DNA from 3 places in the Xanthomonas sp. F4 genome. Region 2 is predicted to be linked to each of the others. Evidence: riboswitches for the same ligand, from Rfam matches in the RefSeq annotation. Region 2 holds a riboswitch; each other region holds the start of a gene.
What was found. Region 2 has a riboswitch for cobalamin ahead of metE (5-methyltetrahydropteroyltriglutamate--homocysteine S-methyltransferase). Riboswitches for the same ligand answer to the same signal wherever they lie in the genome.
Positions count from the first base shown of each region.

Region 1: linked by a shared signal. The riboswitch ahead of FHR66_RS16490 (CoA-acylating methylmalonate-semialdehyde dehydrogenase) and the one ahead of metE (5-methyltetrahydropteroyltriglutamate--homocysteine S-methyltransferase) in region 2 are both predicted to bind cobalamin.
Region 3: linked by a shared signal. The riboswitch ahead of btuB (TonB-dependent vitamin B12 receptor) and the one ahead of metE (5-methyltetrahydropteroyltriglutamate--homocysteine S-methyltransferase) in region 2 are both predicted to bind cobalamin.

Region 1 covers NZ_JAASQX010000005.1:173,748-183,280, reverse strand. The annotation lists gene FHR66_RS16505 (enoyl-CoA hydratase/isomerase family protein) at 1-292, opposite strand, end outside; gene FHR66_RS16500 (enoyl-CoA hydratase) at 289-1,098, opposite strand; gene FHR66_RS16495 (acyl-CoA dehydrogenase family protein) at 1,095-2,285, opposite strand; gene FHR66_RS16490 (CoA-acylating methylmalonate-semialdehyde dehydrogenase) at 2,285-3,799, opposite strand; cobalamin riboswitch at 3,939-4,138, opposite strand; gene mntP (manganese efflux pump MntP) at 4,645-5,220, shown strand; gene FHR66_RS16480 (TonB-dependent receptor) at 5,577-8,288, opposite strand; gene FHR66_RS16475 (tetratricopeptide repeat-containing sulfotransferase family protein) at 8,613-9,533, opposite strand, start outside.
Region 2 covers NZ_JAASQX010000008.1:39,237-48,769, forward strand. The annotation lists gene FHR66_RS19305 (choice-of-anchor X domain-containing protein) at 1-1,500, opposite strand, end outside; gene metE (5-methyltetrahydropteroyltriglutamate--homocysteine S-methyltransferase) at 1,739-4,030, opposite strand; cobalamin riboswitch at 4,242-4,495, opposite strand; gene dusA (tRNA dihydrouridine(20/20a) synthase DusA) at 4,640-5,659, shown strand; gene FHR66_RS19320 (hypothetical protein) at 6,072-6,464, shown strand; gene FHR66_RS19325 (response regulator transcription factor) at 6,538-7,221, shown strand; gene FHR66_RS19330 (ATP-binding protein) at 7,304-8,674, shown strand; gene FHR66_RS19335 (DUF1800 domain-containing protein) at 8,887-9,533, shown strand, end outside.
Region 3 covers NZ_JAASQX010000001.1:196,772-206,304, reverse strand. The annotation lists gene FHR66_RS00965 (phasin family protein) at 1-319, shown strand, start outside; gene bioD (dethiobiotin synthase) at 735-1,424, opposite strand; gene FHR66_RS00955 (GAF domain-containing protein) at 1,542-2,024, shown strand; gene FHR66_RS00950 (TfoX/Sxy family protein) at 2,021-2,449, shown strand; cobalamin riboswitch at 2,734-2,950, shown strand; gene btuB (TonB-dependent vitamin B12 receptor) at 3,065-4,936, shown strand; gene gph (phosphoglycolate phosphatase) at 5,421-6,074, opposite strand; gene dinB (DNA polymerase IV) at 6,520-7,581, opposite strand; gene fabA (3-hydroxyacyl-[acyl-carrier-protein] dehydratase FabA) at 7,791-8,306, shown strand; gene fabB (beta-ketoacyl-ACP synthase I) at 8,306-9,514, shown strand.

The DNA.
Region 1 (9,533 bases), on a different contig from region 2:
CCGCCTGCGTGTCAACGCCGTGCGCCACGCGCTCGCGCATCCCGCGATACAGGCCATGCAGATCGCCGCCGGCGCAGAACGCCTTCTCGCCCGCGCCCTGCAGCACCACCAGTGCCACCGTCGCGTCCTGCGCCCACTGCGTCAGCTGCGCATCCAGCAGGCGCGCCATCTCCAGCGATAGGCCATTGAGGGTGCGCGGCGCGTTGAGCGTGGCGATGCCAATGCGGCGGCCGTCGCCAGCGGCACGCGTCTCGAACAGCACCGCGGCGGCGTCGGTGGCGAGCGCGCTCACGCGTTCCTCCATACAGGCGCACGCTTGCCGAGGAAGGCGTTGACGCCCTCGGCCTGGTCGGCGCTGTCGAACAGATCCACGAACGCCTCGCGCTCGCTGACCAGCGCGCTCGCATGCGACTGCATGCGGGTGGCCTGCACCAGGCGCTTGGCCGCGGCCACGCTGATCGGACTCTGCCGCGCCGCCTTGGCCGCCCAGTCCAGCGCGCGCGCCAGCGCCTGCCCGGTCGGCACGATTTCCTCGACCAGGCCGATCCGCAGCGCGGTCTCGGCGTCGACCCGTTCGCCGAGCAGGATCATGCGCTTGGCCCAGCCTTCGCCAACCAGCCGCGGCAGGTTCTGGGTGCCGCCGGCGCAGGGCAGCAGGCCGACCGTCGCTTCGGGCAAGGCCATCTGCGCCTGCGCCTCGGCGATGCGCAGGTCGCAGGCCAGCGCCGCTTCGAGCCCGCCGCCCATCGCATAGCCGTTGATCGCGGCGATGCTGACCCCGCGGAATCGGCTCAGCGCCTCGAAGGCCTCGCCGAAGCGCCGTGCCGCTTCGCGCGCGAGCGCCTTGTCGCCGTCGGCGAACTGCTTGAGGTCGGCACCCGCGCTGAAGAACTTCTCGCCGGCGCCCACGAGCACCAGCGCATAGATGTCGCGATCGGCGTCCAGCGCGCCGACCAGTTCGCCCAGCGCACGCAGGCTGTGCACCGTCCAGGTGTTGGCCGGCGGATTGGACAGGGTGACCACGGCAGTGTGGCCGTCGATCTGCAGGGCCAGCCCGGTCCAGTCCCGGCGGCGGTAGGAGGTGTCGGCGGCGCTCATCGCAATTCCTCTTCGGTGTTCAACAGGTGGCGCGCGACGATCACGCGCATGATTTCGTTGGTGCCTTCCAGGATCTGATGCACCCGGCTGTCGCGCAGCAGGCGTTCGACCGGGTACTCGCGGATGTAGCCGTAGCCGCCGTGCAACTGCAGCGCGTCGTTGCAGATCGAAAAGCCCGCATCGGTGGCGAAGCGCTTGGCCATCGCGCACCACACCGTCGCATCGCGCGCGCCGGCGTCGAGCTTGCGTGCGGCGGTGTGCACCATCTGCCGCGCGGCGACCAGTTGCGTGGCCATGTCGGCCAGGGTGAACTGCAGGGCCTGGAACTCGGCGAGCTTCTTGCCGAACTGGCGGCGCTCGCCCAGATAGCGCCGCGCCGCGTCCAGGGCGCCCTGCCCCGCGCCCAGCGAGCACGCAGCGATGTTGAGGCGGCCGCCATCGAGGCCGCGCATCGCGATGCGGAAGCCCTCGCCCTCTTCGCCCAGGCGATGCGCGAGCGGCACGCGCACGCCGTCGAAACTCACCGCGCGGGTCGGCTGGCTGTGCCAGCCCAGCTTGTCCTCGTTGCGCCCATAGGCGATGCCCGCCGCATCGGCCGGCACAGCGAACGCGCTGATGCCGCGCGGGCCGTCCTCGCCGGTGCGCGCCATCACCACCAGCAGGTCGGTCGCGCCGGCGCCGGAAATGAACGCCTTGCTGCCGTCGATGCGGTAGCCGTCACCATCGCGCACCGCCCGGGTCTTCAGCGCGGCCGCGTCGGAGCCGGCACCGGGTTCGGTCAGGCAGTACGAGGCGAGCTTGGCGCCACTGGCCAACGCCGCGCCCCAGTCCCTGCACACGGCCGGCGTGGCGAAACGGGTCAGCATCCAGGTGGCCATGTTGTGGATGCTGATGAAGGCCGCGGTGGACGGATCGACCGCGGCCAGTTCCTCGAACACGATCGCCGCATCCAGGCGCGACAGCCCGCTGCCGCCGGCGTGCTCGTCCACGTACAGGCCGCAGAAGCCGAGTTCGCCGGCCTTGCCGATCGCCTCGCGCGGAAAGATCCCGTCCGCGTCCCAGCGCGCCGCGTGCGGCGCCAGTTCGGCCTGGGCGAAGCCGCGCGCGGCCTCGCGATAGGCGCGCTGCGCCTCGTCCAGCCCGACATCGGCCGACTGCTCCAGCGGCCACTGCATCGCCGCGGCCATCACGACAGGCGGATCGTGGTGTTGACGCCCTGCCCGGCGCCGGCATCGTCGAACCAGCGCGCAGTGACGGTCTTGGTCTGCGTGTAGAACTGCACCGCCTGCTTGCCGTAGGGGCCGAGGTCGCCGAGCTTGGAGGCACGCGAACCGGTGAACGAGAACAGCGGCACCGGCACCGGAATCGGCACGTTGATGCCGACCTGGCCGACATCGATCTCCTCCTGGAACTTGCGTGCGGCGGCGCCGGACTGGGTGAACAGCGCCGTGCCGTTGCCGTTCGGATTGACGTTGACCAGGGCGATCGCATCTTCCAGCGTAGCCGCCTCCAGGATCACCAGCACCGGGCCGAAGATCTCCTCGTCGTAGATGCGCATGCCCGGCGCGACCCCGGAGAAGATCGTCGGGCCGACGAAGTTGCCATGAGCGAATCCGGGCACCGTCGGGTTGCGTCCGTCCAGTTCCAGCGTCGCGCCCTCGGCGATGCCGGTGGCGATCAGCGCTTCGATGCGCTCGCGCGCACTGCGCGAGATCACCGGCCCCAGATCGGTGCCGGGTTCGCTGCCGGCGTTGACCTTGAGCGTCTGCGCCTTGGCCACCAGCGCCGGAATCCACTGCCGCGCCTCGCCGACCAGCACCAGCGTCGAAGCGGCCATGCAGCGCTGGCCGGCGGCGCCGAAGGCCGCCCCCACCAACGCGTCGAGGGTCTGCTCGCGCGCCGCATCCGGCAACACCACCGCATGGTTCTTCGCGCCCATCATGCATTGCACGCGTTTGCCGGCCAGCGCCGCACGCCGGTAGACGTGGGTGCCGACCTTGGTGGAGCCGACGAACGACAGCGCCTTGATGTCGGCGTGGTCGCACAGCGCATCGACCACCTCGGCGCCGCCATGCACGACGTTCAGCACGCCCTTGGGCACGCCCGCCTGCACCGCCAGTTCGACCAGGCGCATGGTCACCAGCGGATCCTGCTCGGATGGCTTGAGCACGAAGGTGTTGCCGGTGGCGATGGCCATCGGGAACATCCACAGCGGGATCATCGCCGGGAAGTTGAACGGGGTGATGCCGGCGCACACGCCCAACGGCTGCAAGAGCGTGTAGGTATCCACGCCGTTGGCGACGTTGTTGGCCAGTTCGCCGAGCTGCAGGTTGCCGATCGCCGCGGCCTGTTCCACCACTTCCAGGCCGCGGAACACGTCGCCTTCCGCGTCCGCCAGGGTCTTGCCCTGCTCGCGGGTGAGGATCGCCGCCAGCTCGCCCATGTGCGCACGGATCAGTTGCTGATAGGCCAGGAAGATCCGCGCGCGGGTGCCGATCGGCGTCTTGCGCCAACTCGCGAACGCGCGTTGCGCGGCGGCCACGGCGGCATCCACTTCCGCGGCCGTGGCGAACGGCACGCGCGCGAGCACGTCCTGGGTCGCCGGATCGACGACCTCGCGCCATTGGCTGCTGCTGGATTCGACGAACGCACCGTCGATCAAGAGCTTGACGGTCGCCACGTCGGCGCCGGTCCGGGTCATCTGGTTCACGGGTCCTGTCTCCTCATCGCATCACCACCGGGCGGGCGGCGATGGACAGGACAAGCGAACGCGCGGCGCAAGGGCCCCGACGTCGTTCCGCTCGTCAGGTTGCCCACCGCAACACCCGAGAAAGAACGTCGCAGGACGTCCACGTCAGGCCGGTCTCCGGGCTTGCGAGCAATGCGCGACCGCATCACCCCGACACCTTCCCGCTTGCGCAGTGGTCTGTTGTCGGGTGTTCTCGCCTACCGTTGCGGGGGCAGCGCCGGCATCGGACCGGCTTCCCGTTTCACCCGGTGCGTCTTGCGACGACCAGGCACCTGAAGCGTGGCCAGTGTAGTCGCGCCGCGGCGACGGCAACACGCTGCAGCGCAGCGCGCGGTGTTGGCGTCGGCACGCAGCGCCGCCATTGCCGACCGCACACAGCCGCGTTCGCCTCAGCAGGCGGCGCGTATCACCAGCATGCACAGCGCCGCAGCGGCGACACCGGATTCCCTGCAGCGATCAACCGAATGCGCTGCAGTGATCACGGGCGCTGCGGGCCATCGCAGCACCCCACGCGGAACGCCGGCCTGCACGCGCCGCTATAGCCGATGCTAAGAAGAGAAGCTGCAGGTTCGCGTGCGTTCCAGGTATGTTCGCCGCAATTGACGGCTGTTAGACTGCGCGTCCCCTTGGGGAGTAGCCTGCTGTCCGACCTGCGCGGACAGCGCCCGTGTCAACACACTCGGCCGATGCGCCGTGGTACGGGCAGCCAGTTCGGTTGGCGAGACCAGCGGCGAGTGCGCAAGGCGAAGGCCGGGCGCGCGCGCTCGTCGTTGTCGCCTGTCCCGGTACGGTTCCCCATGTCGTTTCTTTCGATTCTCCTGCTCGGCATCGCCATGTCGACCGACGCCTTCGCCGCCGCGGTTGGCAAGGGCGCGGCGATGCAACGTCCGCGCTGGGCCGACGCGCTGCGCGCCGGCCTGATCTTCGGCTGCATCGAGGCGCTGACCCCGGCGCTGGGCTGGGTGCTGGGCCAGGCCGCGTCCAAGTACGTGGTCGCCTTCGACCACTGGATCGCCTTCGGCCTGCTCGGCGCGCTGGGCGTGCACATGATCGTCGCCGGCCTCAAGCCGGAGTCCGACGCGCCCGACGAGGCCGCGCCCAAGCGTCACGGCTTCTGGAGCCTGGCCGCCACCGGGTTCGCCACCAGCATCGACGCGATGGCGGTCGGCGTCGGCCTGGCCTTCCTGGACGTGAACATCGTCGAGGTCGCGGCGATCATCGGCCTGTGCACGCTGACCATGGTCACCCTGGGCATCATGCTCGGCCGCGCGCTCGGCGCGCTGGCCGGCAAGCGGGCGGAGATCGTCGGCGGCGCCCTGCTGATCGCGATCGGCAGCACCATCCTGTTCGAGCATCTGCACGGCGCGGGGTGAGCGCCGCGGCGCCTGTTTCGGCCGGGATTGGGGATTCGGGATTGGGGATGTGCGGCGACGGTGCGCGCCCATCCCGCCATGCCGGCGCCTTCGGTCAGGCCGGCCTGTCAGTGAAGTTCAGGTAGGTGGACAGGATGCAGTGATGGCACTGCGCAGCGCCACCCAGGGAGTTGGGTGGCGCTGCGCGACCAACATCATGAGTTCTGCGGGAAGAATCCATAACTTGCCGTTGAAATTGATGGCGTGTTCGGGAAATCCTCACCAGCACCAAACCGACAACCAGGCATTACCCACTTGGAATCAGCGCCCCATGAAGAGGCGCCGATGCCATTTACTTCGCAACACCTTGCTGCGCATTAGAACTTGTACGTGGCACGCATCCAGTAGTAACGGCCCAGCGTGTCGTAGGTGCTCACGTCGGTGTTCGCGTTCAACACGTTGTTCTGATACATCATCGGCGGCTGCTTGTTGGTCAGGTTGTCCACGCCCAGATCCAGGCGCAGGTTCGCCCCGGCCATGTCGTAACCCACCTGCAGCGCGTGGTACATGTAGCTGCCGTAGTCCAGCACCACGCCCTTGAACTGCGCGTCGGCGGACATGTTCTGGGTCAGGTCGCCGCTGCCGACCTGCATCTTGCCGATCCAGCGCGTGGTCCAGCTCGCATCCCAGTTGCCCAGCTTCCAGCCGAGCAGGGCATGCGCGCGCCAGTGCGCGTAGTTGCCGTAGGACGAGTTGTAGCGGCCGGCCATGTGCACCACCGTGTCCCCGGTGTCGATGTCGTAGCGGTGCAGGTAGGTGCTGTCCACGGTCACGGTGAACTTGCCGTAGTCGGTGGCGGGCAGCGCGTAGCTCGCGCCCAGGTCGATGCCCTGGGTATTGAGCTTGCCGATGTTCACCACCGGCGTCTGGATGTAGTCGATGTTGCCGGCGCTGACGCTGCTGGCGGGATAGCGGTGGATGTAGCTGCAGTACGGGCTGTTGTTGTCGTTGTAGCAGAGGTCGGCCACGGTCTGCGCGGAGATCGGCTGGATCAGATCATTGAGCTTGACCTTCCACCAGTCGAGGTTGACCGACAGGCCCGGCACGTACTCGGGGCTGTAGACCAGGCCGTAGTCGAACGAGGTGCCCTTCTCCGGCTTGAGCTGGTAGCCGACATAGGTGGCACCGGACTTGATCGCGTTGGTCTGCGAAAGGCCCGTGCCGCTGAAGCCGGCCGGCACGCCGGCGCAGGCGTTGTCATGGCCGCTGCCGCTATAGCCGACGCACGGATCGATGAAGTTCGGCGCGTCGGCGGTCGGGCCCTGGTAGATGTCGGTGATGGTCGGCGCGCGGAACACCTGCGCCGCGGTGCCACGCACCATCAGGTCGTGGATCGGCCGCCATTCCACCTGGAACGAGGCGCTGTTGTTGCCCGACCGCACGCTGCTGTAGTCGGAGTAGCGGTCGCTCAGCGTCAGGTTGAGCGCGCCGATCGGCGAGGACTGCTCCAGCACCGGCATGAACAACTGCGCGTAGGCTTCCTTGACGTTGAAGCTGCCGCTCAGCGGCGAGGCGCAGGCTTCGGAGGAAACCGCACAGGTGTTGTCGCTGTTGATCAGCGCGTTGGCCGACACGCTGGAGCTCAGGCTCTCCTTGCGGTACAGCGCACCGACGGCCAGCTGCGCGGCGCCGGCCGGCATGTCCCACAGGCTGCCGTTGGCGCTGGCTTCCCACTGGCGCATGATGGTGGTGGTTTCCTGGCGCGGGATCGACTCGTTGCTCTGCAGCCAGGCGACCGTGGTCGGGCTGCCCTGGTCGAGGATGTTGACCTGCCCGGCGTTGATGGCGTTCTGCAGCGCGGCGTAATCGACGTAGCCGTGGCTCCAGTTGCGCTGGCGGTAGTGGCCGTAGTTGAAGTTGGCGTCCCACACCCAGCTGCTGTCGCCGATGCCGCCCTTCAGGCCGATCACGTCCTGATCGGTGGCGGTGTCGTAGAAGCCTTCGCGCTGGCCGAGCGAGGTGAAGCGCGTCTGATACTCGTAGCCGTTGGGGCCGAACTCCACACCGAACGGGTTGTACGGATTGTTGGCGGCGATGGTGATGCCGTCGTTCTGCGCGTCGAGCGGCAGCGGCGCGATCGCAAAGTTGGACATGGTGTGGTTGTGGTAGGCGTTGACGTACGCCTGCATCGAGTCGGTGATGTTGAAGCTGCCGAGCACGAAGCCGCCGACGCGCTGCTGCGGGGTCAGCAGCAGGTTCTGCGCCTCGTAGTTGTAGGAATCGGCCGAGGAGCTGTAGCACTTGTAGCCACCGCTGCCGTTACCGGTCAGCGCGCCGTCGGCGGCGCAGCCGTTGGCCGCCAGGGTCGCCGCCGGCAGCTTGTAGTAGCCGGTCGGCGTGCGCGCGGAACCGCCCTTGTAGACGCTGCCGCTGGACAGGTACATCGCGTACTTGGAGAACGCGCGGTTGGCGGTGGAGACCTCCTTCTGCTTGTTGTAGTCCAGGCCGACCACGACGTTGCCGCGGTCCCAGGTCTTGCCGAAGGTGAAGCTGCCGCCCTGGCGCGCGCCGTCGCCGCGGCTGGTCTGGCCATAGTTGGCCGAGACTTCGCCGCCTTCAAAGTTCTTGCGCAGGATGAAGTTGACCACGCCGCCGATGGCGTCGGAGCCGTACATCGCCGAGGCGCCGACCTTCAGCACTTCGACGTGGTCGATCATGTTGGCCGGGATCGAGTTGACGTCGTTGTTCTGGATGCGGTGGCCGTCGATCAGGATCAGCGTGCGCTCGTCGCCGAGGCCGCGCAGCGAGATGGTCGAGGCGCCGTCGCCGCCGCCGTTGTTGACCTGCGGGTTGGTGGCGGCACCGGCGATGCCGGGCAGCGCCTGCAGCAGATCGCCCAGGGTCTGCTTGCCGCTCTGCTGGATCTGCTGGCGATCGACCACGGCGACCGGGCTGGCGGTCTCCACGTCCACGCGACGCACCAGCGAACCGGTGACGGTGAGCTTGTCCAGGGTCACCGGCGCATCGCCGGACGCGGTCGCCGCCGGCGCGGCGCTCTGCGCATAGAGCGTGGCGGGAAGCGTCGCCATGGCCAGGCAAACGGCGTGGGCGAGTCTGTTCTTTGCTACGGACATCGGGAAGACCTCATGTGATGTGCGACAAGCGCCAGCGCTGCACGCAGGCGCGAAGCGTCCCGAACGCGCGGCTGCGCGGCGGGTGGAATGGATGCCTCGGGCCTGCGGTCCATTACAGGACCGTCAGGCACTTGTTAGTTTTTTATAAGAGGGGTGTTGTTTCGGTGTGCCAACGTGCGCCAGGGCCTGACAAAAACGCCACTGCAACCGGCTGCAGCGCACGCGGCGTCCTTGCCGTTCAACCGGCAGACGGGAACGATTCAGGCAACCGCGTGGGACTCAAGCGCCGCGGTAATCCCAGCGCTGCAGGAACGGCTGCAGTACCGGCAGCACCGGGGCGAAGGCATCCTGGTAGGCACGCCAGCGGTCCAGGGCCTTGCGGTTGATGCCCTCCACCACCTGCGCGTAGCTCGGCGTGCTGATGAAGCCCTTGCCCTGCGCATGCCGCTGGAACTCCAGCAGGCGTTCCGGCTGCTCCAGTTGCAGGAACTGCCCCAACCGCGCCACCTGCGCCTGCGGGTCGGCCACCAGGTCCTCGTAACGCAGTTCCAGCGCGCGCGGCTGCAGCAAGGCGGCGTGATACAGCCAGAACTCCATCGCATCGGCATAGCCGCGGGCCAACCGCGGCAGGCTGGAACACAGCAGGGCGAAGGCCGGCGAGCGGAACGCCTGCATGTAGCAGCTCAGCAGCACATCGCAGGGATGGCGCAACGCCAGGATCACCGGGGCCTCCGGGAACAGCCGCCGGATCAGCGGCAGGCGCAGCAGGTTCAACGGGTTCTTGTCGACCAGGCGCTGGTCCGGCTGCAGCTGCACCACCCCGCGCACCGCCTGCCAGTATTCGGCGCGCAACTCGGCGCAGGCGGCATCGTCGAGCTCGCCCAGCCCGTCCGGCCAGACGACCCCGCGGGCCTCCAGGCGATCGGCCAGTCCCTGCAGGAACGGCCGCTCGTCCATCGCGACCAACTGCGGATGGGCGTCGAGCATCTGTTCCAGCAAGGTGGTACCCGAGCGCGGGAAGCCGACCACGAAGATCGGCGAGTCCGCCATCGCCGGCGCCTTCACCGGCCGTGCCGCGGCATGGCGCGCCGGGTCCCAGCGAGAACACGCGACCGGCAACGGCGGCGCATCCGCCGCCGCCAGTTCCGGCACCAGCGCGGCCAGACCCTCGACCTGGCCGGCATGGCCCTGCGCGCAGGC
Region 2 (9,533 bases):
GAACGAGTTCCACTGGCTGCCGAACTGCGCCAGGCGCTGCGCGAACTGGTCGTTGCTGCGGTTCTGGTTGACGTCCAGGAACGCGGAGGCGTTGCTGAACTGCGCCACCGGCCATACCCCGCCCGAGCAGTAGCCGTGCACCAGCACCAGGCGCTTGCCGGTGGCCTGCGCCTGCATGTCGGTGGTGGCGGCGCTCAACTGCGCCGGGCGCTCGCCCATGCGCATGCTCTCGTCGATCGCGCCGGTGCTGCGCGCCACGCTGCTGCGGCGCAACGCCGGCAGGGTCAGTGGCAGTGTCGCGCGCGTGGTCAGCGGCACGAAGTTGTCCGGATCCTCCACGCGCAGGTTGCGCAGGGTGAACGGTGCACGCGCGCCGGCGCGGGCGATCCAGCGTTCGTCCACGCTCAGCGGCAGGCGTCCATCCTGCGGCGCGAGCATGCCGCCGAGCCAGGCCACCGGCACCGCGCTGCCGTCGCGGCCGGTGCCCCACAGTTCGCCGAGCACGCGGTAGTGCGCCGGCGCCTGGCCGCCGCCGATGCGTACCGGAATCGGCAGGGTGAGGCGGGTGCCGGGCTGGGCGCTGGCGGCGACCGCATCGGCGTTGATGCGCAGGGTGGTGTCCAGCACCGGCAGCACGTGCTCGCTGGTGCGCACGAAGGGCTGGCCGCTGGCGTCGTGGCCGTGCACCACCACCTGCGCGATATAGGTGCCGGTGGCGGTCGCCGGGAAGTCGCCGGCATACACGCCGTCGCCCGCGGCGCCGTCGCCGTGGCGGCCGTCGTCGGCCATCGGCCATTGGCTGACGGAGCCGTCCGGCGCGATCACCCGCAACTGGGCGGTGTCGATGCGGCCGCTGCCGGCGCTGCGCGCCAGCGACACGCTGCCCTGCGCATCGATGCCGCCGAGCAGGGCGGTCAGGCCGATGCGCTGCCCGCGCTGCAGTTGCGCGCGGTCGCTGGGATAGGACGCCAGTTGCGTGCGCGCATCGCCTTCCATCAGCACATAACCGCGCTGCGCCGTGCTGTTGCTGTCGGCCTGCAGGGTCAGGGTCCACTCACCGTTAGCGGCTGTGTCCACGCGGTACTCGCGGGCTGGCAGTGCGGCGCCGCCGGCGCCCAGTTGGGTGGCCTTGGCACTGGGCGCGAGCATCGGCGTCGCGGCGGCGGTGCCGGCGCGCGCACTGGCCGTGGCCGGCGCGCTCAGGCGCGGCTGCCAATCGTGTTCGCCGGACAGCACCACGAAGCGCAGCTTGCCGTTCTCCACCGGCAGTGTGGTGTGCCATTGCGCCGGCCCACTGCTGCGTGCGGCGGAGAACTCCACCGGCAGCAACGCGCTCTTGGACAGGATCGCCGCTTCCGCCGGGGCGGGCGCGCGCATCTGCGCGAACTCCTCCGGCGGACCGGCCAGTTGTTTGGGAATCAGTTCGGCCGCGTGCAGCGCGGCGGTGGGGACGACGAGATACAGGACGCAGACGGCGGACAGTTTCGACAACTTCGGCATGACGCGCTCTCCCTGGCGGTGCTGAGTAGCAGACGCACCTACCGGACCTCGCGGCGCGATGCGCCGCCGGCAGCACGTCGGCGAGGACGCAGCGCCCCCTCGCCACGCGTTCGCCTGCGGTTATAGCCAGCGCACATTGCCGGACAAAGACGCAATGCAGCAAAGCACGCCGAACTGGGATGCTGGACATGCCTGGAGCACGAAGATGCCCGGCGCACGTGGCGCCGGGCATCGCCGGTCACGCCGCCTGCGCCTGCTGACTGCGCAATTGCCGCGCCGCGGCGACCATCGCTTCCAGGGCGCTGCGCGTTTCCGCCCAGCCGCGGGTCTTCAGCCCGCAATCCGGGTTGACCCACAATTGCTGCGGATCCAGCACCGCCCGCGCCTTCTCCAGCAACTCCACCATTTCCTGCGTGCTCGGCACGCGTGGCGAATGGATGTCGTACACGCCGGGCCCGATCGCATTCGGGTAGCGGAAGCGCACGAAGGCATCGAGCAGTTCCATGCGCGAGCGCGAGGTCTCGATCGAGATCACGTCCGCGTCCATCGCCGCCACCGCCTCGATGATGTCGTTGAACTCCGAGTAGCACATGTGGGTGTGGATCTGCGTGGCGTCGCGCACGCCGGCCGCGGCGATGCGGAAGCACTGCACCGCCCAGTCCAGGTACGCCTGCCAGTCGGCGCGGCGCAGCGGCAGGCCTTCGCGGATCGCCGGCTCGTCGATCTGGATCACGCCGATGCCGGCCGCCTCCAGGTCGCGCACCTCATCGCGCAGCGCCAGCGCGATCTGCCGGCAGGTCTGCGCGCGCTCCTGGTCGTCGCGCACGAACGACCACTGCAGCACCGTCACCGGCCCGGTCAGCATGCCCTTCATCGGCCGCTCGGTCAGCGACTGCGCGTACTGGGTCCAGCGCAGCGTCATCGGCGCCGGACGCTGCACGTCGCCGTAGATGATCGGCGGCTTCACGCAGCGCGAGCCGTAGCTCTGCACCCAGCCGTGCCGGGTGAAGGCGAAGCCGTCGAGTTGCTCGCCGAAGTACTCGACCATGTCGTTGCGCTCGAACTCGCCGTGCACCAGCACATCCAGGCCCAGTTGCTCCTGCGCGCGCACGCAGCGTTCGGTCTCGGCAGCCAGGAACGCGTCGTACGCGGCATCGTCGAGCTTGCCGGCCTTGTGCTGCGCGCGCGCCTGCCGCACCTGCTCGGTCTGCGGGAACGAGCCGATCGTGGTGGTCGGATACAGCGGCAGCCGCAACGCGGCCTGCTGCGCCTGGCGGCGTTGCGCATACGGCGACTGCCGGCGGCCGGCATCGTCGGTCAGTGCGTCTACCCGTCGCGCCACCTCGGCGCGGTGCACGCGGGCGGAGGCACGGCGGCTGGCCAACGCATCGCGCGCTGCATCCAGTCCCGCCTGCGCCTGCGGCTGATCGTCCAGCGCATCGGCCAGGGTGCGCAGTTCCTGCAGCTTCTGCCTGGCGAAGGCCAGCCAGCCGACCAGTTCACGGTCCAGCTTGGTCTCCTGCTGCAGATCCACCGGCACATGCAGCAGCGAGCACGACGGCGCCAGCCACAACCGCTCGCGGCCGACATGGCCGGCCGCGTAACGGGCCAGGGTGAGCGCGTTGTCCAGCGGCGTACGCCACACGTTGCGGCCGTTGACCAGGCCGGCCGAGAGTACGCGACCGGCTGGCAAGGCTTGCAGCACCGCGTCCAGTTGCGCCACGCCGCGCACCAGATCCACGTGCACGCCGTCCACCGGCAGCGCCATCGCCAGCTCCAGGTTGTCGCCCAGCTCGCCGAAATAGCTGGTCAGCAGCAGCTTCGGCCGCGGCGCCTGCGCCAGGACGTCGTAGGCGCGGCGATAGGCGGCGCGCGCGGCGTCGTCCAGGTCCAGCACCAGCGCCGGCTCGTCGAGCTGCACCCAGCCGGCACCGGCCGCATGCAGGCGCTGCAGCAGGTCGGCGTACACCGGCAGCAGACTGTCCAGCAGTGCCCAGCGGTCGCTGCCGTCCACCGTCTTGGACAGCGCCAGGAAGGTCACCGGCCCGATCAGCACCGGCCGGGTCTGGATGCCCTGCGCCTTGGCTTCCAGGAACTCCACCACCGGCTTGTCGCCGCGCAGGCGGAAGTGCTGGCGCCGCGCCAGCTCCGGCACCAGGTAGTGGTAGTTGGTGTCGAACCACTTGGTCATTTCCAGCGCGTGCAGGTCCAGGCCGTTTTCTTGGGTGCCGCGCGCCATCGCGAAGTAGCCGGCCAGCGGATCGGCATCGGCCAGCGCGCGGTAGCGCTGCGGGATCGCATCGAACAGGAACGCGGTGTCGAGCATCGCGTCGTACAGGCTGAAGTCGTTGCTGGGCGGCACGTCCACCCCGGCCTCGCGTTGCAGCTGCCAGTGGCGCAGGCGCAGGTCGCGTGCGGTGTCCTGCAGTTGCGCGCTATCGATGTCGCGGCGCCAGTAGCGTTCCAGCGCCTGCTTGAGCTCGCGTCGCGCACCGATGCGCGGGAAGCCCAGGTTGGTCACGATCGTCATGTTGCGTTTCCTCATTGCGTTCAAGGGCATTGAGGAACGAAGGAACCGCGCGCCGCGCGTCCCGTTCGCACGGACCGCCCGCCACGCCAGCGACCTTCGCCCCCGCGGGCGAACCGGTACCGCGCGGGCAGGCGGACGACGCGGCGCGGCGCAAGGCCGGGTCGCGGTCCGGCCGCCTCCCCGCGGAGGCGCCAGGTCGAATCGGAGGACGCACGGTCCTCCGGCCGGGGCCGGTATTCGGGCTGATGGACACGCGCACCGTGCCGGCTGCGCACCTACTGTCCGTCGCTTCCCAGGCCGGCATGCGCCGGCCCAGTGCCATTGACGGAGGTCGTTTCCATTCACCGCTGCGGGGCAGCTCCGGAATGGGCAGGCGCTTGCGGCGCCGGCCGTCACCGGATTCCCGTTTAAATCCATCCCTTCATCCGAATGAAGAGATGAATACCTTCGGCGAGCGCACGATAGGCCGGATGCGGCGGCGGGTCAAGCGCCAGTGCGTTTTTGTCGGTAGGTCCCGGCAACGTTCATCGCGAACGTGTAAGCTATTGATCCCTAAGCCAATGACTTGGCGCTGCGGCGGATAGCCGGCGGCGCCCGTCCGTCGTGCCGATGACGCTTCCGCTCCCCACCGCCGATCTCCCCGCGCGTTACGCCGCCTCGCTGCGCCTGTCCGTCGCCCCGATGATGGACTGGACCGATCGGCATTGCAGGATCTTCCACCGGTTGCTGGCGCCGTCGGCGCGGCTTTACACCGAAATGGTGCACGCCAATGCGGTGGTTCTGGGCGATCGTGCGCGGTTGCTGGATTTCGATGCGTCCGAGCATCCGCTGGCGCTGCAGCTCGGCGGCAGCGAGCCGGCGCTGCTGGCGCAGGCGGCGCGGATCGGCCAGGACTGGGGCTACGACGAGATCAACCTCAATTGCGGTTGCCCGTCCGACCGGGTGCAGGCCGGGCGCTTCGGTGCTTGCCTGATGCGCGAGCCGGCGCTGGTCGCCGAGTGCGTGGCGGCGATGGTCGCGGCGGTGGACATCCCGGTGACGGTGAAGTGCCGGCTGGGCGTGGACCAGGACGACGACTATGCGGTGTTCCTGGCCTTCGTCGACCAGGTTGCCGCGGCCGGCTGCGGGCTGTTCGTGGTGCACGCGCGCAACGCCTGGCTGCAGGGCCTGTCGCCGAAGGAGAACCGCGAGGTGCCGCCGCTGCGCTACGACTGGGCGCACAGGCTCAAGCGCGAGCGGCCGCAGCTGCAGGTAGTGCTCAACGGCGGCCTGGCCGCGGTAGAGACGGCGCAGGCGCAGTTGCAGGCAGTGGACGGGGTGATGCTGGGCCGCGCGGCCTATCACGACCCCTACGTCCTGCACCGACTGGACGCGGCCCTGACCGGCGCCGCGCCGCGTCCGCGCGCGGAGTTGCTGCGTGCGCTGCGTCCCTACGTCGAGGCACGCCTGGCCGAGGGCCTGGCGCTCAAGCACATCACCCGGCACCTGCTCGGCCTATTCCATGGCCAGCCCGGCGGCCGCGCCTTCCGCCAGGTGCTCAGCGAGGGCGCGCACCGGCCGGGTGCGGATTGGGCGCTACTGGAGCGGGCGTTGGCGATCACCGATGGGGCGACACGCGCGGCGGCCTGATCGGCGGGAGCCAATCGGAACGCAGCGGAGGCGCCATGGCCTTGCTCATCGGCTGGTCGACCTCGTCTCTTCTCGATAGCGTAGGACAGCGTCGCGACTCGGTCGGCGACGGGTCCGCATCCCACTTTTATCCTTTCGTTCAGGGATTCCGTTCAGGTATGGCCGGCTAGTCTCTGCGTTCCCGGAGACGCTGCGAAGCACCTGCCGTAGGGCCTCTCCAGACCCCTGGCGCGGCCCTTGCATCGACTCTTCACAGGTTCATTTGACTGAATGTCGCCCGTGGCGGCCGGAAAAGTTCAGACCGGATTCACCCCGAAAAATCAAGAATTTGCCTCGATTTCTCGAGGTCGTCTTCGTTTCCACGAGGTGTCGCGCTTCACAAGTTTTGAACGTTTCCGATCAGTCCGTTAGGATGCCCGTCGTGACTTCTCCTGCTTCCCGCCACTACCGCTTCGCCGCCGTCTTCGCGCTCGCGCTGGCGTCGGTCGCGGCTGGGCATGGCCGTGCGCAGCAGCCGCCCATGCCGGGCGCGATGGCGCCGCCGGAGCGCGACGCGGGACGCAGCCGTGACTATGCCGGCAGTTCCCTGTCCGATGCGGTGCGCCGGGTGCAACGGTCCACCGGCGGCCAGATCCTCGGCGCCGAGCGCGTGCCGTTCGACGGACGCGACATCAACCGCGTCAAGTACATGGACGGCCGTGGGCGGGTACGCTACATGGACGATCCGCAGCCTGGCCGTGCGGCACCGCCGCGGGCGCCGCGGTCGGGCGAGCCTCCCGAGCCACCACGCGACGATCACCCGTGAGTCCGGATAGTTCGGTTCAGGTTCCACACACCGCCCCGGCCACCGGCCACCTGTAAGTTACTAGGGAGAGTTCATGCGTATCCTTCTGGTCGAAGACGAAGCTCCGCTGCGAGAGACCCTGGCCGCTCGCCTGAAGCGCGAAGGCTTTGCGGTGGATGCGGCGCAGGACGGCGAGGAAGGCCTGTACATGGGCCGCGAAGTGCCCTTCGACGTGGGCATCATCGATCTCGGCCTGCCGAAGATGTCGGGCATGGAGCTGATCAAGGCGCTGCGCGACGAAGGCAAGAAGTTTCCGGTGTTGATCCTCACCGCGCGCTCCAGCTGGCAGGACAAGGTCGAAGGCCTCAAGCAGGGCGCCGACGACTACCTGGTCAAGCCGTTCCATGTCGAAGAGCTGCTGGCGCGCGTCAATGCGCTGCTGCGCCGCGCCGCCGGCTGGAGCAAGCCGACCCTGGAATGCGGTCCGGTCGCGCTGGACCTGGCGGCGCAGACCGTCAGCGTCAGCGGCAGCAACGTCGACCTGACCAGCTATGAGTACAAGGTACTCGAGTATTTGATGATGCATGCCGGCGAACTGGTCTCCAAGGCGGACCTGACCGAGCACATCTATCAGCAGGATTTCGACCGCGATTCCAACGTGCTGGAAGTGTTCATCGGCCGCCTGCGCAAGAAGCTGGACCCGGACGGCGAGCTGAAGCCGATCGAGACCGTGCGCGGCCGCGGCTACCGGTTCGCGATTCCGCGCACCGAAGGCTGATCGCAGGCGCCGGCGAGCACACCGAGGAAGCGACCGCGTGGCGGCACGACCCAGGTGGTACAAACGCTGGCGCCCGCGTTCCTTGCAGGCGCGCCAGCTGCTCGCCGCCAGCCTCAGCCTGCTGGCGTTCCTGGCCGCGGCCGGTTACGCGCTGGACCAGGCGTTCGCCGACACCGCGTTGAGCAACCTGCGCGAGCGCCTGAAGAGCTACGCCACCGCGTACGCCAACAACATCGACGTCGCCCGCGACGGGTCGCTGTACATCAACAACGACAAGCCGCCGCCGGACCCGCATTTCGACCGGCCCGGCAGCGGCCTGTACGCGCAGATCGTGTTGCCCACAGAAGGCTGGATCTCGATGTCCAGCGAGGGCCCGCTGCCACCGCGCGGCGGCATGCTCGAGCCGCGCCAGGAAACCTTCGACGGACCCTGGCCGATGACCCAGATCGACGGCAGTGAGGGCGAGGTCTACCGCTACGGCATCGGCCTGGCCTACGTGCGCCGCGACAAGGAAACCCCGGTCACCATCTACATCATGGAGGACACCCGCGCGCTGGGCGCGCAGCTGCGCGTGTTCCGCGGCCGGGTGTGGTTCAACCTCGGCGGCGCCGGCCTGATCCTGCTGGTGCTGCAGGCCTTCATCCTGCAATGGAGCCTGCGCCCGCTGCGCCGGGTGATCAACGAACTGACCAAGGTGCAGCGCGGCGAAGCCATGCGCATGGGCGATCGCCATCCGCGCGAGCTGGAGCCGCTGACCGACAGCATCAACGCCTTCATCGAGAGCGAGCGCGAGAACCTGGACCGCCAGCGCAACACCCTGGCCGACCTGGCGCATAGCCTGAAGACGCCGCTGGCGGTACTGCGGACCCAACTCGACAGCGGCGCGCAGGGGCCGGAGCTGCGCGAAGAGCTGGACGTGCAGCTGCGGCGCATGAACAACCTGGTGTCGTATCAGTTGGCGCGCGCCGCCTCCAGCGGCCACAAGCTGTTCGCTGCGCCGTTGCCGATCGAGCCCAATGCCGAGGAGATCGTGCGCGGCCTGGAGAAGGTCTACGCGGCCAAGGGCGTGCTGTGCGAGTTCGACATCGAGCCGAGCGCGCGCTTCCATGGCGAGCCTGGCGACCTGCAGGAACTGCTCGGCAACCTGCTGGAGAATGCGTTCAAGTGGGCGCGCCGGCGGGTGCTGCTGAGCGTGCGCCCGGAACCGGCCGCCGGCAGCCGCCGTGCCGGCCTGATTATCTCGGTGGAGGATGACGGCCCCGGCATCGCCCCGGACGAGGTCGCGCATATCCTGCAGCGCGGCGTGCGCGGCGACGAGCGTGTGCACGGCCACGGCATCGGCCTGGCGATCGTGCAGGACCTAGTCAAGGGCTACCGCGGTGAATTGCAGGTCAGCCGCTCCGAGGAACTGGGCGGGGCACGTTTCCTGGTCACCCTGCCGCCGGGATTTTGAGTCCAGCAGCGTTCCCGCGCTGGGTTGGGACCGACATCCCGCCGCGCAGCGGCCATGAGCACTGACAGACCGCACATGACGCTGCTGCGCCGCAGCAGCAGGTGAATCCCGTGCAAATGACCGGGAGGTTTCCGACAGTGGCTTAACGCGACCGGCGCACAGCTGGCGATACTGCGCCGGTCTTCACGCCGCTTTTTGTCCAGGAGCCTCGCATGTCCGTATCCCGGCATCGTCCTGCAGCAACGCGTCTGCGCGTGCGCGGCCGGCGGGTGTTGCGCAACACCCAGCGACTGCTGCTGTCGTTGCTGCTGGTGCTGTTCACCGTCGGCGCCATCGCCGCCAGCGACAAGGTGATCAAGCGCGACGACGCGCGCTGGCTGCAGTCGATGACCCTTGGCCTGGACAGCGCCAGCGTGGCGCAGTTCGAGCACGACGGCCGCAAGCGTTTCCTGCGCGAGCAACTGCAGGCCGATACGGGCGATGCCGCGCTGCCGGCACCGGTGCGCGCGCAACTGGATGGCTATGAGGCGCTGCACACGCCGGTGCAGGAATTGCTCAAGCAGCAGGCTGCCGCACAGCAGGCGATCAAGGCGATGCCGGACGGCGATGCCAAGGTCGCGGCGAAGAAGGCCGCGCAACAGCGCGGCGATCTGCTGCTGAACCAGGCACGGCAGGCGCAGCTGCTGCGTGCGATCTACGCGCCGGACCAATTGCGCGAGCAGATGGTGTGGTTCTGGCTCAACCATTTCAGCGTGTTCGCCGACAAGGGCCGCCTGCACTGGACCGTGGCCGACTACGCCGACAACGCGATCCGCCCGCATGCGCTGGGCAAGTTCTCCGACCTGGTGATGGCGACGCT
Region 3 (9,533 bases), on a different contig from region 2:
GGCGCGTGCCAACCGCCTGGCGCTGGAGAGCGCCGAGAGCGTGTTCGGCGTGCAGTTGAAGACCTTCGAGAAGAACGTGTCGGCCACCACCGGCTTCCTCGGCGAACTGACCGAGGCCCGCGATCTGGGCACCGTGCAGGCGCTGTGGCCGAAGGGCCTGCAGATCGCCCGCGACAACTTCGAGCGGCTGGCCACGGCCAACCAGGAAGTGTTCGGCCTGGGCCTGAAGACCTCCGAGGCGATCGGCCAGCTGGCCAAGCACCAGTTCGAGGCGGCGACCGAACAGGCTGCGCCCAAGGCCAAGCCCACCGCCAAGTAATACCGTTTTCGACGTCGCTGCGGTTCGCCGCCCGACGCACGCTCGGTCTGCATGGGTCCCTCCCCCCGTGCAACCCCAGGCCCGGTAGATCCCTCCCTCTACCGGGCCTTTTTTATGGACGGGATTCGGGAGTGGGGATTGGGGATTTGTCGATCCCGCGCGTCCCGGCGTTCCTGGTTTCCTTCATGGGAGAGGCTTCAGCGCCGATGCTCTGCTCGAAACCGGTAGATCTCTTCTTCTACCGGCTTATGCGCGTGCTTCGGGAGTGGGAGCGAACATTCGGGACGAGCCCGATCCCGCCGTCGGGATGCCTGCCTGTGGGAGGGGCTTCAGCCCCGACGCGTCATCGGCAAGGCGTCGGGACTGAAGTCCCTCCCACACAAGCCGGCAGCGCAGCGCGCGTCTCGGCAGCGGCTCAGTCCGGCGACATTCCCGCCCACGGCTGCAGCTCCGCCGCCAACTGCGCGGCCTGCGGTTGCGGCCGGTACGGCAGGCGGCCCCAGCACGGCATCGGCAGACGCGCGCGCAGCATCGCCATGTTGTCGTCGATGCGCTCCATCGCCGGGTCGATCTCGTTGCCGATCCAGCCGATGCACTGCAGGCCGTCGGCGGCGATCGCCGCGGCGCTGAGCCGGGCATGGTTGAGGCAGCCCAGGCGCAGGCCGACCACCAGCACCACCGGCAGTCCCAGCGCGCGCGCCAGATCGGCCTGATCCAGCGTCGCCGACAGCGGCGCCGCCCAGCCGCCGACGCCCTCCACCACCACCACGTCGGCCTGCGCGCGCAGGCGCTCGAAGGCTGCGGCGATCGGCGCCAGTTCCAGTTGCACGCCGGCATCGGCGGCGGCCAGTTCCGGCGCCAGCGGCAGCGGCAGCGCGTAGGGATTGAGATCGGCGTAGGCCGGCCGCGGCGCGCTCGCGTCCTGCAGGGCAAGCGCGTCCTCGTTGCGCCAGCCGTCAGCGTCGCGGCTGCAGCCGCTGGCGACCGGCTTCATGCCCACCGCGCGCTGACCACGCGCGCGCAAGGCATGCAGCAGCGCGGTACTGGCGATGGTCTTGCCGATGCCGGTATCGGTGCCGGTGACGTAGAAGGCGGGAACAGCCATGCAAAAACCCTGTCGGTTGGCCGGCGGGACGCGCGGCGGCGCGCAGGATAGCCGGGCGCGTCGCGCGCGTCAGCCGCCGCGGTGCCGGCGGACGCAGCGCGCTGCTAGACTCGCGCGATGTTCGCCTCGTCCTCGCTCACCGGCAGCAAGCCGGAACAGTACGCCCAGTTGCTCGACCAGGCCCGTGCCCTGGTCGCCGGGGAGCCCGACCGCATCGCCAATGCCGCCAATCTGGCCGCGCTGGTGTACCACGCGTTGCCGCGGCTGAACTGGGTCGGTTTCTATCTCTACGACGGCAAGGAACTGGTGGTCGGCCCGTTCCAGGGCCTGCCCGCCTGCGTGCGCATTCCGCTGCACAAGGGCGTGTGCGGCGCGGCCGCCAGCAGCGGCCAGACCCAGCGCATCGACGACGTGGAGGCGTTCCCCGGACACATCGCCTGCGATTCCGCCTCGCGCTCGGAACTGGTGGTGCCGCTGCTGCGCGACAGTGCGCTGGTCGGCGTGTTCGACCTGGACAGCCCGGACCTGGCCCGCTTCGACGCCGACGACCAGCGCGGCCTGGAAGCGATCGCCCAGGTCTTCATCGACAGCCTGCGATGAGCACGGCCAAGCTGCGCAACATCGGCCCCAAGAGCGCGGCCTGGCTGCGCCAGGTCGGCGTGCGCACGCAGCAGGACCTGGAGGCGGCCGGCGCGGTCGGCGCCTTCGTCAAGGTCAAGCGCGCCGGCTTCAAGCCCAGCCTCAACCTGCTGTACTCGCTGGAAGGCGCGCTCAGCGGCTGCCACTGGCAGGAACTGTCCGAGGCGCGCCGCGCGCAGTTGCTGGGCGAGCTGGAAACCGCAACGGCGGCGCTGCCGGCACAGCGCGGCCTGCCGGTCGCCGGGCCGGTGGCGACGACCCATTTCGACCGCGACGACACGCGCGGCGACGATGACGCCGACGGCGCCTACGCGCACGACACGCACGAAACGCCGATGGACGACCATCACGGCGACGACGACGGCCACGGCACCCACGCCGACTAGGGCGTTGCCGCATCCGCAAGCATGCCGCGCCTTGATTGCGCATGCCTGTGACAACGCAGAACGTGGATGTGAGTCCGCGCCCGAGCGACGACGCGAGCACGGACGCGCGCGATCACAGCCCTTCGGGCGGAGTCTGGCCGGCATGTCGCCTGCGCCGCGCGGCCCGACCTGACTACCCCTCGGCGCTACGCCGCGCAATACCGGTGGTGCGCCTGCCAGACCCAAAGCCGCATCCCCGGGATGGATGGGCATGCCCTACCCCGCGCAGCCAGCGGCGATCGCGTACAATCGCGCCGCTTCAAGGTGACCCACCGGCTCCGGCCAGCGGGTTGAAACGGGAAGCCGGTGCGTCTTGCGACAAGGCCGGCGCTGCCCCCGCAACGGTAAGCGATCCGCGCTGACGACTTTCGCCACTGTGCCACGGCATGGGAAGGCGTCGCAGCCGGGAGGTCCGCCTCCCCGATCGCCAGCCCGGAGACCGGCCTTGCAGCTCACTGGTTGCGATGCGGAGGGCGTCGCGGCGTGCCGCGCCGCGTTCGGCGCCGTCCGCTTGCACCTTCCGTTCGCGACTCCCTCGCCGTCACAGCGCGCAGCCGCGCGCCGGAGTTGCCACCCATGTCGTCCCGCCTGCTTTCGGTCGCGATCGCGTCCGCCCTGTCCCTGCCCGCGCTGGCCCACGCCGCCGACGCCGCCACCGATCTCGACCAGGTCCTGGTCACCGCCACCCGCACCCAGATCTCGGTGGAGGACAGCGTGGTCCCGGCGCAGGTCATCGACCGCGCGGAGATCGAGCGCAGCCAGGCCACGTCGCTGGCGCAGCTGCTGCAGGGCCGCGCCGGCATCGGCATCTCCAACCAGGGCGGCCTGGGCAAGCTGACCACGCTGAGCCTGCGCGGCAGCGAATCGGACCACGTGCTGGTGCTGGTCGACGGCGTGCGCATCGGCTCGGCCAGCGCCGGCCTGGCCGCGTTCCAGGACCTGCCGCTGAGCCAGATCGAGCGCATCGAGATCGTGCGTGGCCCGCGGTCGAGCCTGTACGGCTCCGACGCGATCGGCGGCGTCATCCAGATCTTCACCCGCCGCGGCGGTCAGGGCTTCCAGCAGAACCTGAGCCTGGGCGGCGGCAGCCACGGCCTGCGCGAGGCCGGCGCCGGCTTCAGCAACCGCGGCGAGCGCGGCTGGCTGGCCGTGCAGGGCGGCTACCAGGAGACCGACGGCATCAATGCCTGCAACGGTTCGGCCACGCTGTTCGCCGGCTGCTTCGTCGACCAGCCCGACCGCGACGGCTACCGCAACGTCTCGCTGAGCGCGCGCGGCGGCTACGCGCTGACCGACACGCTGCGCATCGAAGGCCAGGCGCTGAACATCGACAGCCGCAACGAGTACGACGGCGATCCGCTGTTCGCCGGCAACGAGGCCGACAACACCCAGCAGGTGTTCGGCGGCAAGCTGGACTGGACCCCGTCCGATCGCCTGCACCTGGCCGCGCAGCTCGGTCGCAACGTCGACGACGCCGACAGCTACTACCGTGCCCCCGGCGCGCGCACCCGCAGCTTCGTCAGCACCTTCGACAGCCGCCGCGACACCGCCGCGCTGCAGGGCGACGTCACCCTGGCCGAAGGCCACCTGCTGAGCGTCGGCAGCGACTGGCAACGCGAGCACGTCACCAGCACCACCGCCTTCGACGTCGACAGCCGCGACAACACCGGCGTGTTCGCCGAGTACCAGGGCCGCTTCGGCGCGCAGCAGGTGCAGGCCAGCGTGCGCAGCGACGACAACGAGCAGTTCGGCGAACACACCACCGGCAGCCTCGGCTGGGGCCTGGCGCTGGCGCATGGCCTCAAGCTCACCGCCAGCGTCGGCACCGGCTTCAAGGCACCGACCTTCAACGATCTGTACTACCCGTTCGCCGGCAATCCGGAGTTGAAGCCGGAGCGCTCCAAGAGCGGCAACCTGGGCGTGGCGCAGTACGCCGACAGCTGGAACTGGACCTTCAACGCCTACGAGACCCGGGTCAAGGACCTGATCTCCTACGACGCGGTCAGCTTCCTGCCGGTCAACGTGGACGAGGCGCGCATCCGCGGCGCCGAATTGACCGGCTATGCATTGTTGGCCGGCTGGGAACTGTCGGCGCAGCTGAGCCACACCGACCCGCGCAACCGCAGCGATGGCGACAACCGCGACAACTGGCTGGCGCGCCGCGCGCAGAACACCGCGCGCCTGGACGTGGATCGCGGCATCGGCCCGGTCAAGCTCGGCGTCACCGTGTTCGGCAGCGGCCACCGCTTCGACGATGCGGCCAACCGCGTACGCCTGGCCGGCTACGGCACCGTCGACCTGCGCGCGGAATACGCGTTCACCCCGGACTGGACGCTGCAGGCCAAGGCCAGCAACGTGTTCGACCGCGACTACCAGACCATCAACTGGTACAACCAGCCTGGCCGCGAGTACGCGCTGACCCTGCGCTACGCGCCGGCGGCGCGCTGAGTCGGCGTCCCGCGCTGCGCCGGCGGGCGTGGCGCGGGGCAGCCCGCACGGAAAACACGCGCGTCTTTTTTGCAGGAGCGGCTTCAGCCGCGACAGGCTTTCCCGCGAACTCCCGTCGCGGCTGAAGCCGCTCCTACGAAAGGCGGCATGTGCGACCACGTCGGATGTAGATGCGCGCATTCTCAACGCAGGCATGCGCCACGCATCGCGCAATTGGTCGCTCGCGATAAGGGCCGCTGGCTGTCGAACGCAAACACCCGCCTTCGTGCTCATGCATCGCCGCACAAACCTTACAGTTCGGCGCCCGCTACGCGCCCGTACCCTCACCCCAACCCCTCTCCCAGGGGGAGAGGGGCGTAATGCGTCATGGGTTGTGGGAGCGGCTTCAGCCGCGACGGGCTTTGCCGGGAAAGCCTGTCGCGGCTGAAGCCGTTTGTACGAAAGAGCTGGATCTTCGCGCTGCGCCGGGGCGCTGCGCAGCGCCTCAGCGCAACTGCAGCAGCTCGCGCAGGTCGTCCATCAGCAGCACCACGTCGGCGGTGGCCAGATCCAGATCGCGCGGATAGCCGTAGCGCACCAGCGCCACCGGCATGCCGGCCGCCTGCCCGGCCTGCAGGTCGGTCCCCGAATCGCCGACCATCAGGCAGCGTGCCGGCGGTTGCGCGAACTGCTGTGCCAGGTGCAGCAGCGGCACCGGGCTGGGCTTGCGTTCGGGCAGGCTGTCGCCGCCCAGCACCGCAGAGAACAGATCGGCCACGCCCAGATGGCGCAGCAGCGGCGGCACCATCGCCGACGGCTTGTTGGTGCACAACGCCAGCGTCACCCCGTCCGCGTGCAGTTGCGTCAGCGTCTCGGCCGCGCCGGGATACAGCCGCGGACTGCGCAACAGGCATTCGGCGTAGTGGCGCATGAAGGTCGGCATCACCGTCTCGAGTGGCGTGGCGTCGCCGGCATGCCGCCAGGCGATCTCGACCAGCTTGCGCACGCCCTCGCCGATCCAGCCGAGCACGGTCGCCTCCGGCACGCGCGGCAGGCCGAAGTCGGCCAGCGTGCGGTTCAACGCCTCGGCGATGTCGGCGCCGCTGTCGACCAGGGTGCCGTCCAGGTCGAACACCACCAATGCGTAGGGGAACGTCATATCGTGCCAGTGCGGGAGGGGGAAGTGCGCATTGTAGGTGGGGCAAGGCTGGTATGCGGTCGCGACAAGGCCGATCAGCATGACCAGACGATGAAGTCGGTGTTCCAATCCTTGCAGCATGCCCCTGTGGGAGGGACTTCAGTCCCGACGCGGAAGAGGCGAAGGCCGCGTTTCCGGTTCGCTCGCGTCTCCCTTGGCTTTCAATCCACGCCGGTAACCGTGCGACTGGAGCTGGTGCCTGTCGTGGCTGTCCCGGATCGGGTTTCAATCCACGCACACTTAAGGGCAGGACTGCGACAGACGCTGCCTATGGTGCAGCCGTTCCTATTTCGACCTCTGCACCGGTGAAGGTGCGGCTGCCAACTCGGCATCCTCAACGGCTACAACAACCCGTTTCAATCCACACGCCAGGCACAACACGATAAGCCCCCCGCGCGCGACCAGCTCAACCGAACAAGCGCCCCTGCGCCTGTCCCGGCTCGCGTTCGTGGAAGCCGGACAGGCCCACGCCGACCAGGCGGTAACGGGTGGACGTCGGCAGGTCCACGCGCTCGCGCAGCGCAAGGGCGATGTCGATCAAGGCCTGCAGCGAATCCGGCGGCTGCTCCGGAGTGAAGCTGCGGGTGAGGATGCGGAACTGCGCGGTCTTCAGCTTCAGCACCACCGTGCGCGCGATGCGGTCGGTGCGGCGGGTGGCGTTCCAGGTCCTCTCGGCCAGTTGCCGGATCGCCGGCTCCAGTGCGTCCAGCGCCAGGTCTTCGGCGAAGGTGTCTTCGGAGGAAATCGACTGCACCGGCTGGTCCGACTCCACCGGGCGTTCGTCGATGCCGCGCGCACGCTGGTACAGGCGCAGGCCGAAGCTGCCGAAGCGCGCTTCCAGTTCGGCCTCGCCGCGCGCGCGCAGGTCGCCGACGGTGGCGATGCCCAGTTCCGCCAGCTTGGCCTCCATCACCTTGCCCACGCCGGGCACCTTGTTCACCGGCAACGGCGTCAGGAACGCGTCCACGCGATGCGGACGGATCACGAACTGGCCGTCGGGCTTGCGCCAGTCCGAGGCGATCTTGGCCAGGAACTTGTTCGGCGCGATCCCGGCCGAGGCGGTCAGCGCGGTTTCCTCGCGGATCTGCGCGCGGATGGTCTGGGCGATCTCGGTGGCCGTGCGCAATTCGCCCTTGGGCGCGGTGACGTCCAGGTAGGCCTCGTCCAGCGACAGCGGCTCGATCATGTCGGTGTGGCGCTGGAAGATCTCGCGCACCTGCCGCGACACCGCCTTGTAACGAGCGAAATCCGGCGGCACGAAGATCGCGTCCGGGCACAGCCGCTCGGCGCGCAGCGCCGGCATCGCCGAGCGCACGCCGAACACGCGCGCCTCGTAGGAGGCGGCGCACACCACCGAGCGCATGCCGCGCCAGGCCACCACCACCGGCTTGCCGCGCAGCGCCGGATCGTCACGCTGCTCCACGGACGCGTAGAACGCATCCATGTCGACGTGAATGATCTTGCGCATCGACCCCATACCCTACGCCTGCGAACGGTGCGCGCATGATAAGCCCCGCACTGCGCACGGGCTGAGAATGCGCGCCTTGATCCGGCGCAGTGCGCGCGCCGCCGCAGATGCCGACACTACGCGTGCGTACGGATAAAACGTTTGATTGAACGCGCAAGGCTCATGCACTCTTGCGCGCCTCGACTGTCTCGCCTGGGAATGTTCCGCTCATGAGTCGTCTGTCCTCCTATTCTCGCGAGCAATTGCTCGCCAGCGCACGCGGCGAGCTGTTCGGCGCCGACGCCGGGCGCCTGCCCAACGACCCGATGCTGATGTTCGACCGCATCGTCGCCATCGACGAGACCGGCGGCGCGCACGGCAAGGGCGTGATCCGCGCCGAACTGGATATCCGCCCGGACCTGTGGTTCTTCGGCTGCCATTTCATCGGCGACCCGGTGATGCCCGGCTGCTTGGGCCTGGATGCGATGTGGCAGTTGACCGGCTTCTTCCTGACCTGGCTGGGCGCACCCGGCCGTGGCCGTGCGCTGGGCGTGGGCGAGGTGAAGTTCACCGGCCAGGTGCTGCCCACCGCCAGGCAGGTGGTCTACGAGATCGACATCAGCCGGGTGATCAACCGCAAGCTGGTGATGGCGGTGGCCGATGGCCGCATGTCGGTGGATGGGCGCGAGATCTATACCGCCAAGGACATGCGCGTGGGCCTGTTCACTTCGACGGAGGCATTCTGATGCGGCGCGTGGCAATTACTGGGATGGGCATCACTTCATGCCTGGGCAACGACCTGGACAGCGTGTCGCGCGCATTGCGCGAAAGCCAGTCCGGCATCCGCCATAACCCGCAGGCGGTGGAAGCCGGCCTGCGCAGCCAGGTCGGTGGCGATGTGCAGTTGGACCTGGACGCGGCGATCGACCGCAAGCTCAAGCGCTTCATGGGCGATGCCTCGGCCTACGCCTACCTGGCGCTGCGCGATGCACTGGCCGATGCCGGCCTGGACGAGGCGGCGATCAGCGATCCGCGGATCGGCCTGATCGCCGGCTCCGGCGGCGGCTCCAGCCACTGGCAGGTGGAAGCGGCGGACCTGCTGCGCAACCGCGGCGTGCGCAAGGTCGGCCCGTACATGGTGCCGCGCACGATGTGTTCGGCGGTGTCGGCGAGCCTGGCCACCGCGTTCAAGATCAAGGGCGTGAGCTACTCGCTGTCGGCGGCCTGCGCGACCTCGGCGCACTGCATCGGCGCGGCGGCGGACCTGATCCGCCACGGCCAGCAGGATGTGATGTTCGCCGGCGGCGGCGAAGAGCTGGACTGGACCATGAGCCTGATGTTCGACGCGATGGGCGCGCTGTCCACCGGCTTCAACGACACGCCGGCGGTGGCGTCGCGGCCCTACGATGCCGCGCGCGACGGCTTCGTCATCGCCGGCGGCGGCGGCATGCTGGTGCTGGAGGACTACGAGCGCGCGGTGGCGCGCGGGGCGCGCATCCATGCCGAACTGGTCGGCTACGGCGTGACCTCCGACGGCGCCGACATGGTCGCCCCGTCCGGCGAAGGCGCGGTGCGCTGCATGCGCATGGCGCTGCAGGGCGTGGATGCGCCGATCGACTATCTCAACACCCACGGCACCTCGACCCCGCTGGGCGATGTCACCGAGCTGGATGCGGTGCGCGCGGTGTTCGGCGATGCGGTACCGCCGCTGTCCTCGACCAAGGCGCTGTCCGGGCATTCGCTGGGCGCAGCCAGCGTGCACGAGGCGATCTACTGCCTGCTGATGCTGCGTGACGGCTTCATCGCCGGCTCGGCCAACATCGACACGCTGGATCCGCGCGCGGAGGGTTTCCCGATCGTGCGCGAAAGCCGCGACGCCGCGTTGCGCACGGTGATGTCCAACAGCTTCGGCTTCGGCGGCACCAACGCCGCGCTGGTGTTCGCCAAGGCCTGAGCCGGGCCACGCATGCACG